DNA from 2 places in the Streptomyces nodosus genome. Region 2 is predicted to be linked to the other one. Evidence: riboswitches for the same ligand, from Rfam matches in the RefSeq annotation. Region 2 holds a riboswitch; the other holds the start of a gene.
The links. A riboswitch is a leader RNA that binds a small molecule or an ion and turns the genes downstream of it on or off. The one in region 2 is predicted to bind glycine.
Positions count from the first base shown of each region.

Region 1: another riboswitch for glycine. It lies ahead of gcvT (glycine cleavage system aminomethyltransferase GcvT); the one in region 2 lies ahead of gcvP (aminomethyl-transferring glycine dehydrogenase).

Region 1 is NZ_CP023747.1:5,196,932-5,201,135, reverse strand. Features, by position in the region: gene CP978_RS23530 (enhanced serine sensitivity protein SseB C-terminal domain-containing protein) at 1-394, opposite strand, end outside; gene CP978_RS23525 (enhanced serine sensitivity protein SseB) at 666-1,457, opposite strand; gene CP978_RS23520 (AAA family ATPase) at 1,462-2,199, opposite strand; glycine riboswitch at 2,383-2,483, shown strand; glycine riboswitch at 2,484-2,595, shown strand; gene gcvT (glycine cleavage system aminomethyltransferase GcvT) at 2,665-3,783, shown strand; gene gcvH (glycine cleavage system protein GcvH) at 3,894-4,204, shown strand, end outside.
Region 2 is NZ_CP023747.1:1,433,843-1,438,046, reverse strand. Features, by position in the region: gene CP978_RS06525 (MerR family transcriptional regulator) at 1-486, shown strand, start outside; gene CP978_RS06520 (DNA polymerase IV) at 542-1,993, shown strand; gene CP978_RS06515 (PRC-barrel domain-containing protein) at 1,915-2,286, opposite strand; glycine riboswitch at 2,423-2,518, shown strand; gene gcvP (aminomethyl-transferring glycine dehydrogenase) at 2,696-4,204, shown strand, end outside.

The DNA of each region.
Region 1 (4,204 bases), 3.8 Mb from region 2:
CCAGACCGGTGGCGATCCGGCGCAGATCGAGCCAGGGGATGCCGACGCCGCCGCCCGGCGCATGTGGGTTCAGCCACAGGCCGTAGTGCTCCGGGTAGAGGGTGCGGGCCACATCGAGGCCGTCGACGACCTCGTACGAGCGATTCCAGCCGCTGGCCGAGAGTTCCTGCGCGGAGGTGACACAGGGCGCGTAGCCGTGGCCGTCCACCTCCATGTTCCCGTACTGGGCGTCGGGTGAACCGGCCTGGCCGTGCCAGAGCAGCATCCAGACCTGACCGGACGACGGGGTCGACAGCACGCGAAGAAGCGCCTCATAGGCGTCGTACCGCCCCGGCGTCACCTGGCGCAGCATGTGCTCGACCTGCCCGGCCGCAGCCGTGCCCGACGCGCTCACCCTCTACCGCCCCTTCACCACGAACCTGACAACCCCGGCGGAACACCTCGGTATGGTGCGGGCGGTTTTCAGCCGCACCACACCGACCGGGCCATTCTCCCCTGTCCGGGGCACCGTGTCCTCCTGCGGTCCCGCCTCGGTCCGGCCCCCGGGCCGGACCGTGACTCGTCCCGCTCCGGCCATGAAACCAGGTTAAGCGCCCATCCCGACAGCGGCTTGACACGCGGGAGCCCACTTCACCCCGGCACAGGGTGCCGGGGCCGCGACGGGCTCAGTGCCCGCGCTGGTAGAAGGGCCGCACCCGCTCCCGCAGCCAGTCCCCCACCGGGTCCTGGGCCACATCCATGAAGACCATGTTCACGGGTGTCGCGGTGGGCACCGTGCCGAGCGCCCGGCCGAGCGCCTCCAGCGGGATCGTGCGCGTGTCCGCCTCCCAGGAGGAGAGTTCGACGCCGATGAACATCACCGGGTCGGCGGTCTCGATCGCGGCCAGGCAGCGGCGCGCGGTGAGCACCAGACCGGTCGCCTCGAACTCGGCGGAGGCGGCGGCGAGAAGGTCCACCGGATCGTCCTGCCAGTCGGGCTCGAAGAGCCGGACACGGCCCCCGGTGACGGGCCCGCCCAGCGGGGTGTTCCCGCCGCGGCACAGTTCGGCCACCACCTCCGGCGGCAGCGGGGCGCCGACCACCCCGTCCGGGTTGAGCGCCAGGCCGACCTGCGGGGGCAGCCCGCGCGCGAACTCGACGGCGGGCGCGATCGTGAACGACATATGGGTGCCGACGACTTGGCGGAACTGCTCCTCCGAGCTGAACACCGGCACGTACGCCTGGCCCGCCAGCTCCATCGTGGGCAGGTCGAGGGACTCGCTGTGCGGGCCGCCGCCGTTGGGCAACGGCACCCACAGGAAGCTCCGGGCGAGGACCTCGACGATGCGGGCGCCGGACGAGGGGACGCCGAGTGAGGCGGAGAGCACCTCCTCCAGTTCGTTGCCCGGCCATCCGCCGTGCGGATGGGGGTGCGCCTGTGGGGGAATGCCCGCGGGAAGGTCCGCCTGGAAGTCCATCTGCCTACCGCCTGCTCAGAACCGCTGTTGTGGCTGAAAAGGCTAGCGGGTGGCCGGGCGAGGTGGCTCGGTCCGCGAAGTCGATCCCGCGCAGGACGTCCGCCGCGTCCCGGTCGAGCACCACCACCGAGCCGCAGCCGTGGGGCGGACGGCCTTCCTCCACCGAGCGCAGCAGACGGCGGGTGGCCCGGCGGTGCCTGAGGAACGCGCGCCGTGAGACGCCCCGGCCGCGCGCCCGCTGTCCCGCCAGGGCCGTGTCCGGGGTGACGTCGAGCAGCAGCAGATGGAGGGTGCCGCCGCGGCGCCGGGCCTCCCTGGCCAGCCAGTTGCGCACCCAGCTCTGGGTGCCGCAGTCGTGCACGACGGCCCCGGTGCCCGCGCGCAGCGCCCGGCGCAGGGCGGTGTAGTGGGTGAGCCGGACCAGCGGGCGGTAGAGCGCGTAGGGGAGGAAGCGGGCCAGGTGCCCGTCCCAGCGCTCCCGGGTGTCCTGGGAGTCGACCCGTAAGCCCCGCACGGCGCGCCGCATCAGGGTGGACTTGCCGCCGCCGGGCAGACCGGCGACGACGACCAGATCGCCGGCCCCGAAGGTGAGCCGGTGCGGACCGCGGCCGGCGCTCCCGCGCAGATCGCGGATCCCGCCGGGCCCCGCCGGCCCGCGCTCCCGCCGGGTCCCCGTCCCGGGCCGTGCGGGCGCCGTGACGTCCGGCGCCGTGGCGTACACCGTGGTCCTGTTCACCGTCATGCCCTCCCTGGCAGCGCGCTCCCGAAGGCAGGGATACCCGCCTCCGCCGAATGCAAAGAAAAGGTAATGCGCCAGGTTCACGTTCCGGTGCGGGAAACGCCACAGCCCGGTGACGGACATGGGCCCTGCCACGGGGCGGGTGTGGCGTGCAATGATGTCCGCGCCAACTGCATACCGGCCGCTTGAATCCGCGCGGGAGAGTTCCGGGTACGCATCTGCGTCCGGGCGCCGAAGGAGCAAGTCCCTCCCTTGAATCTCTCAGGCCCCTATACCGCGCGGGCGAGGCACATCTGAAAAGCGGGCCGCTTCCGGTGGCTCCACCCAAGGTGCAAGCCGTGACGACCGCCGCGCGGAGTCATGGCGAACCTCTCAGGTTCCGATGACAGATGGGGAGGAACGACCTCGCCCTCCCCACGCTCGGCGTCCGCTCGCGCGGGGGACCCCATCGCCCTGGGAGCACAACCGATGAGCAGTAGCCCCCTGCGCCGTACCGCGCTCGATGCCCTGCATCGTTCGCTCGGCGCCACGATGACCGACTTCGCCGGCTGGGACATGCCCCTGCGGTACGGTTCCGAGCGCGACGAGCACCTCGCCGTCCGCACCAAGGCGGGTCTCTTCGACCTCTCGCACATGGGCGAGATCACGGTGACCGGACCCGAGGCGAACCGGCTCCTGGACCACGCCCTGGTCGGCAACATCTCCTCCGTCGGCGTGGGCCGCGCCCGCTACACCATGATCTGCCGCGAGGACGGCGGCATCCTCGACGACCTCATCGTGTACCGGCTCGGGGAGCGGGAGTACCTGGTCGTCGCCAACGCCTCCAACGCCCAGGTCGTGCTGGACGCCCTGGTGGAGCGGGCCACGGGCTTCGACGCCGAGGTGCGGGACGACCGGGACGCCTATGCGCTGATCGCGATCCAGGGCCCGGAGTCCGCCGGCGTCCTCGGCTCGCTGACCGACGCCGATCTGGACGGCCTGAAGTACTACGCGGGCCTGTCCGCCACGGTCGCCGGGGTCCCGGTGCTCCTCGCGCGCACCGGCTACACCGGTGAGGACGGCTTCGAGCTGTTCGCCGCCCCCGAGCACGCCGAGGGCCTGTGGCGGGCGCTGACCGAGGCGGGCGCCCCGGTGGGTCTGGTGCCCTGCGGCCTCTCCTGCCGGGACACGCTGCGCCTGGAGGCGGGGATGCCGCTGTACGGGCATGAGCTCGGCACCTCCCTGACCCCCTTCGACGCCGGTCTCGGCCGGGTCGTGAAGTTCGAGAAGGAGGGCGACTTCGTCGGCCGCGCCGCGCTGGTCGAGGCCGCCGAGCGCGCCGAGAAGAACCCGCCGCGCGTCCTGGTGGGCCTGGTCGCCGAGGGCCGTCGCGTCCCGCGCGCCGGATACCCGGTGGTCTTCGGTGGCGAGGTGATCGGCGAGGTCACCTCCGGTGCCCCCTCCCCCACGCTGGGCCGGCCGATCGCGATGGCGTACGTGGACGCCCCGCACTCCGTCCCGGGCACGCCCGGCGTCGGGGTCGACATCCGTGGCAAGCACGAGCCCTACGAGGTCGTGGCGCTGCCGTTCTACAAGCGCCAGAAGTAGCAGCCACCGGGCGCGAGCCGGGGCGTGCCCCCGGGCATGTCCCGTCCGCTCGTGAGCGCCCCGGCGGTCCCCCTTTCACCTCCACTCCCCGCGTACAGGAGAATTCAGACATGAGCAACCCCCAGCAGCTGCGCTACAGCAAGGAGCACGAGTGGCTGTCGGACGCCGAGGACGGCGTCTCGACGGTCGGCATCACGGAGCACGCGTCCAACGCGCTCGGCGATGTCGTCTTCGTACAGCTCCCGGAGGTCGGTGACACGGTGACCGCGGGCGAGACCTGCGGCGAGCTGGAGTCGACCAAGTCGGTGAGCGATCTGTACTCCCCGGTCACCGGTGAGATCACCGAGGTCAACGAGGCCGTGGTGGACGACCCGTCGCTGGTGAACACCGCGCCCTTCGAGGGCGGCTGGCTGTTCAAGGT
Region 2 (4,204 bases):
ATCGGCTATCGGGGCCCCACGGCGTGCGCCGCCGCGGGCATCACCTACCGCCAGCTGGACTACTGGGCCCGCACGGGTCTCGTCGAGCCGAGCGTGCGCCCCGCCCATGGGTCGGGCACACAGCGGCTGTACAGCTTCCGTGATGTTGTCGTTCTGAAGATCGTCAAACGGTTCCTCGACACCGGTGTGTCGCTGCAGAACATCCGCAGCGCCGTCCAGCACCTCAGGGAGCGCGGTTTCCGCGACCTGGAGCGGATGACGCTGATGAGCGACGGCGCCACGGTGTACGAGTGCACCTCCTCGGACGAGGTGCACGCCCTGCTCCAGGGCGGGCAGGGCATCTTCGGCATCGCGGTGGGCGTCGTCTGGCGGGACGTGGAGAGCGCGCTGTCCCAGCTGCACGGCGAGCGCGTCGACACGGGGGAGACCATCGTCGGCCACAATCCGGCGGACGAACTGGCACGGCGGCGCAACCGGGCCGTCTGAGGCGCGCCTCCGGCGAGCGAGCCCGTTGTCAGTGGCGTAGGGCAGCATCGGAGATGTGAGAACCGCGCCCACCGTCCTGCATCTCGACATGGATGCCTTCTACGCCTCGGCGGAGCAGGCGTCCAAGCCGAGTCTGCGCGGGAAGGCGGTCGTGGTGGGCGGGCTCGGCCCGCGCGGAGTGGTCGCCACCGCCTCCTACGAGGCACGGGCCCTCGGGGTGCACTCGGCGATGCCCATGGCCCAGGCACGCCGGCTCGCCCCGAACGCCGCGTATCTGGTGCCGCGTTTCGGTCTCTACCGGGCGATCAGCGAGCAGGTGATGGGGCTGCTGCGGGACCTGTCGCCGCTGGTGGAGCCGCTGAGCCTGGACGAGGCGTTCGTGGATCTGGAGGCCGGGGGAGCGGCCTGGGACGAGGAGTCGGCGCGGCGGACCGGGACGAGGCTGCGCGCGGACATCCGGACCGGCACCGGTCTCACGGGCTCGGTCGGGCTCGCCGTCTCCAAGATGCTCGCGAAGATCGCCTCCGAGCAGGCCAAGCCGGACGGACTGGTGCTGATACGGCCGGGCACCGAGCGCGCGCTGCTCGGCCCGATGTCGGTGCGGACCCTGCCGGGGGTGGGCCCGGCCACCGGGGACCATCTGCGGCGCGCCGGGATCACCACCGTCGAGGAGATCGCCGACGCGGGCGAGGACGAACTCGTCCGGCTGCTCGGCAAGGCCCATGGGCACGCGCTGTACGCGATGGCGCTGGCGCAGGACGAGCGGCCGGTGGTGGCCGAGCGGGAGACCAAGTCGGTCTCGGTCGAGGACACCTACGACATCGACATCCACGACCGGGTCCGGGTCGGTCTGGAGGTGCAGCGGCTCGCCGACCGCTGTGTGCGCAGGCTGCGCGAGGCCGGCCTGTCGGGGCGGACCATCGTGCTCAAGGTGCGCAGATACGACTTCTCCACCCTGACCCGCTCCGAGACCCTGCGCGGGCCCACGGACGACCCCGCGGTGGTGCGGGAGGCGGCCGCACGGCTCCTTGACTCCGTGGACACCACCGGCGGGGTACGGCTGCTCGGCGTCGGCGTCAGCGGTCTCGCCGACTACACCCAGGAGGACCTCTTCGCCCAGGCGCACCTGGCCGCGGGGGAGACCGGACCGGCCGAGCAGCCGGAGACGGACGAGACGCCCCCGCCCGCGGATGAGCAGCGGGAACCGTCGTCCGAGCACCTCTGGCGTTCGGGCCATGACGTCCGGCACGCCGAGTACGGGCACGGATGGGTGCAGGGCAGCGGCCTCGGCCGGGTCACCGTACGGTTCGAGACGCCCCACTCGGGGCCGGGACGCGTCCGTACCTTCCGCACCGACGACCCCCTGCTGGAGCCGGCGGATCCGCTGCCCCTGGTGCTCAGGGGGCCCGACCGGCCTACTACCGGGCCTCAGGCCCCGTCGGACCCCGCGAGACGGCCGAAGTCGCGGTCCGGCGGCGGAGGCGGCGCCGCCACGTCAAGCCCGTAGTGGTGGTAGAGCTGGAGCTCCTGCTCGGGTGAGAGATGACGACCGACGCCGAAGTCGGGGGCGTCCTTGATGAGGGCCCGTTCGAAGGGGACCCAGAGCGCGCCCTCCACCAGCTCGCTGGGCTCCAGCGGGACGAAGGCGTCCCTGCTGAACAGGCCGGTCCGGATGGCCGCCCACTCGGCCACACCGGTCGCGTCGTCGAGGTAGACCTCGTCTATCGTGCCGATCTTGTTCCCGTTGCGGTCGAACGCCTTGCGGCCTATCAGGTTGCGCGGGTCGATCTCGGTCTTCACGGGCCCTCCAGCCTGTTCCTCACCCATCCGTCACCACTGCAGAAGTGCGTATCAAGCACTACAAAAGTGCACATCGGGCCAGGCGGCCACTCGAAAACCCCTGGTTGTCGCCGCTGGTAGTCTGGCAAGCGGCTGTTGACCCCGTGCGGGAGAGTCCTCCGGAACGGTCCGGAGGCGCCGAAGGAGCAAACCCTCCCCGGAATCTCTCAGGCTCACGTACCGCACGGACGAGGTCACTCTGGAAAGCAGGGCGGGTCTCGACGGACTCCGCCCTCACCGACGGTGAAAACCGGAGCGCCCTCGGGCGGACCGGTGAAGCTCTCAGGTTGAGATGACAGAGGGGGAGGCCGTCCGGGTACCCGCGCCGTGGTGCCCCTCGCAGGTCGCGTCAGACCAGGAGGCCTCCGCAATGACCGCCCATCGCATTCCGCTCTCCGAGCTCGAACGGGGCACACCTTTCGAGCAGCGCCATATCGGGCCGGACCAGGAGGCGCGGGCCAAGATGCTCGCGCAGGTCGGCTACGGCTCGCTCGACGAGCTCACGGCCGCAGCCGTCCCCGATGTGATCAAGAACGCCGACGCGCTGGACCTGCCCGGTGCGCGCACCGAGCCCGAGGTGCTCGCCGAGCTGCGTTCGCTCGCCGGCCGCAACCAGGTCGTGGACTCCATGATCGGTCTCGGCTACCACGGCACCTTCACGCCGCCGGTGATCCTGCGGAACGTGCTGGAGAACCCGGCCTGGTACACCGCGTACACGCCCTACCAGCCGGAGATCTCCCAGGGTCGTCTGGAGGCCCTGCTCAACTTCCAGACCATGGTCGCCGACCTCACCGGCCTGCCGACCTCCGGCGCGTCCCTGCTCGACGAGGGCACGGCCGCCGCCGAGGCGATGGCGCTGTCCCGGCGCATGGGCAAGAACAAGAAGGGCCTCTTCCTGGTCGATGCGGACGCGCTGCCGCAGACCGTCGCCGTGATCCGGACCCGTGCCGAACCCACGGGCGTCGAGGTGGTCGTCGCCGACCTCGCCGAGGGCATCCCCGCCGGGATCGCCGAGCGCGAGATCAACGGTGTGCTCATCCAGTACCCGGGCGCCTCCGGTGCCGTGCGGGACATCAAGCCGGTCATCGAGCAGGCGCACGGGCTGGGCGCGGTGGTCACCGTCGCCGCCGACCTGCTGGCGCTGACCCTGCTGGCCTCGCCCGGTGGGCTGGGCGCCGATATCGCGATCGGTACGACGCAGCGCTTCGGCGTGCCGATGGGCTTCGGCGGCCCGCATGCCGGCTACATGGCGGTGCACGAGAAGTTCGCCCGCAGCCTGCCCGGCCGGCTGGTGGGCGTCTCGGTGGACGCGGACGGCCACAAGGCCTACCGGCTCGCCCTGCAGACGCGGGAGCAGCACATCCGCCGCGAGAAGGCCACCAGCAACATCTGCACCGCCCAGGTGCTGCTCGCCGTGATGGCCGGTATGTACGCCGTCCACCACGGCCCGGAGGGGCTGCGGACCATTGCGCGGCGCACCCACCGCTATGCCGCGGTCCTCGCCGCCGGTCTCACCGCGGGCGGGGTCGAGGTCGTCCACGGCGCCTACTTCGACACCCTCACCGCGCGGGTGCCCGGGCGGGCCGCCGAGGTGGTCGCCGCCGCCCTCGAGCGGGGCGTCAATCTGCGTCCGGTCGACGCCGACCAGGTCTCGATCGCCTGCGACGAGACGACCGGGCGGGCCCAGCTGGATGCCGTATGGGCCGCGTTCGGCGTCGAGGGCGAGGTCGAGGCGCTGGACGCGAGCACCGAGGACGCGCTCCCGCAGTCGCTGCTGCGCACCGGTGACTACCTCACGCACCCCGTCTTCCACCAGCACCGCTCCGAGACCGCGATGCTGCGCTATCTGCGCCGGCTGTCCGACCGGGACTACGCCCTC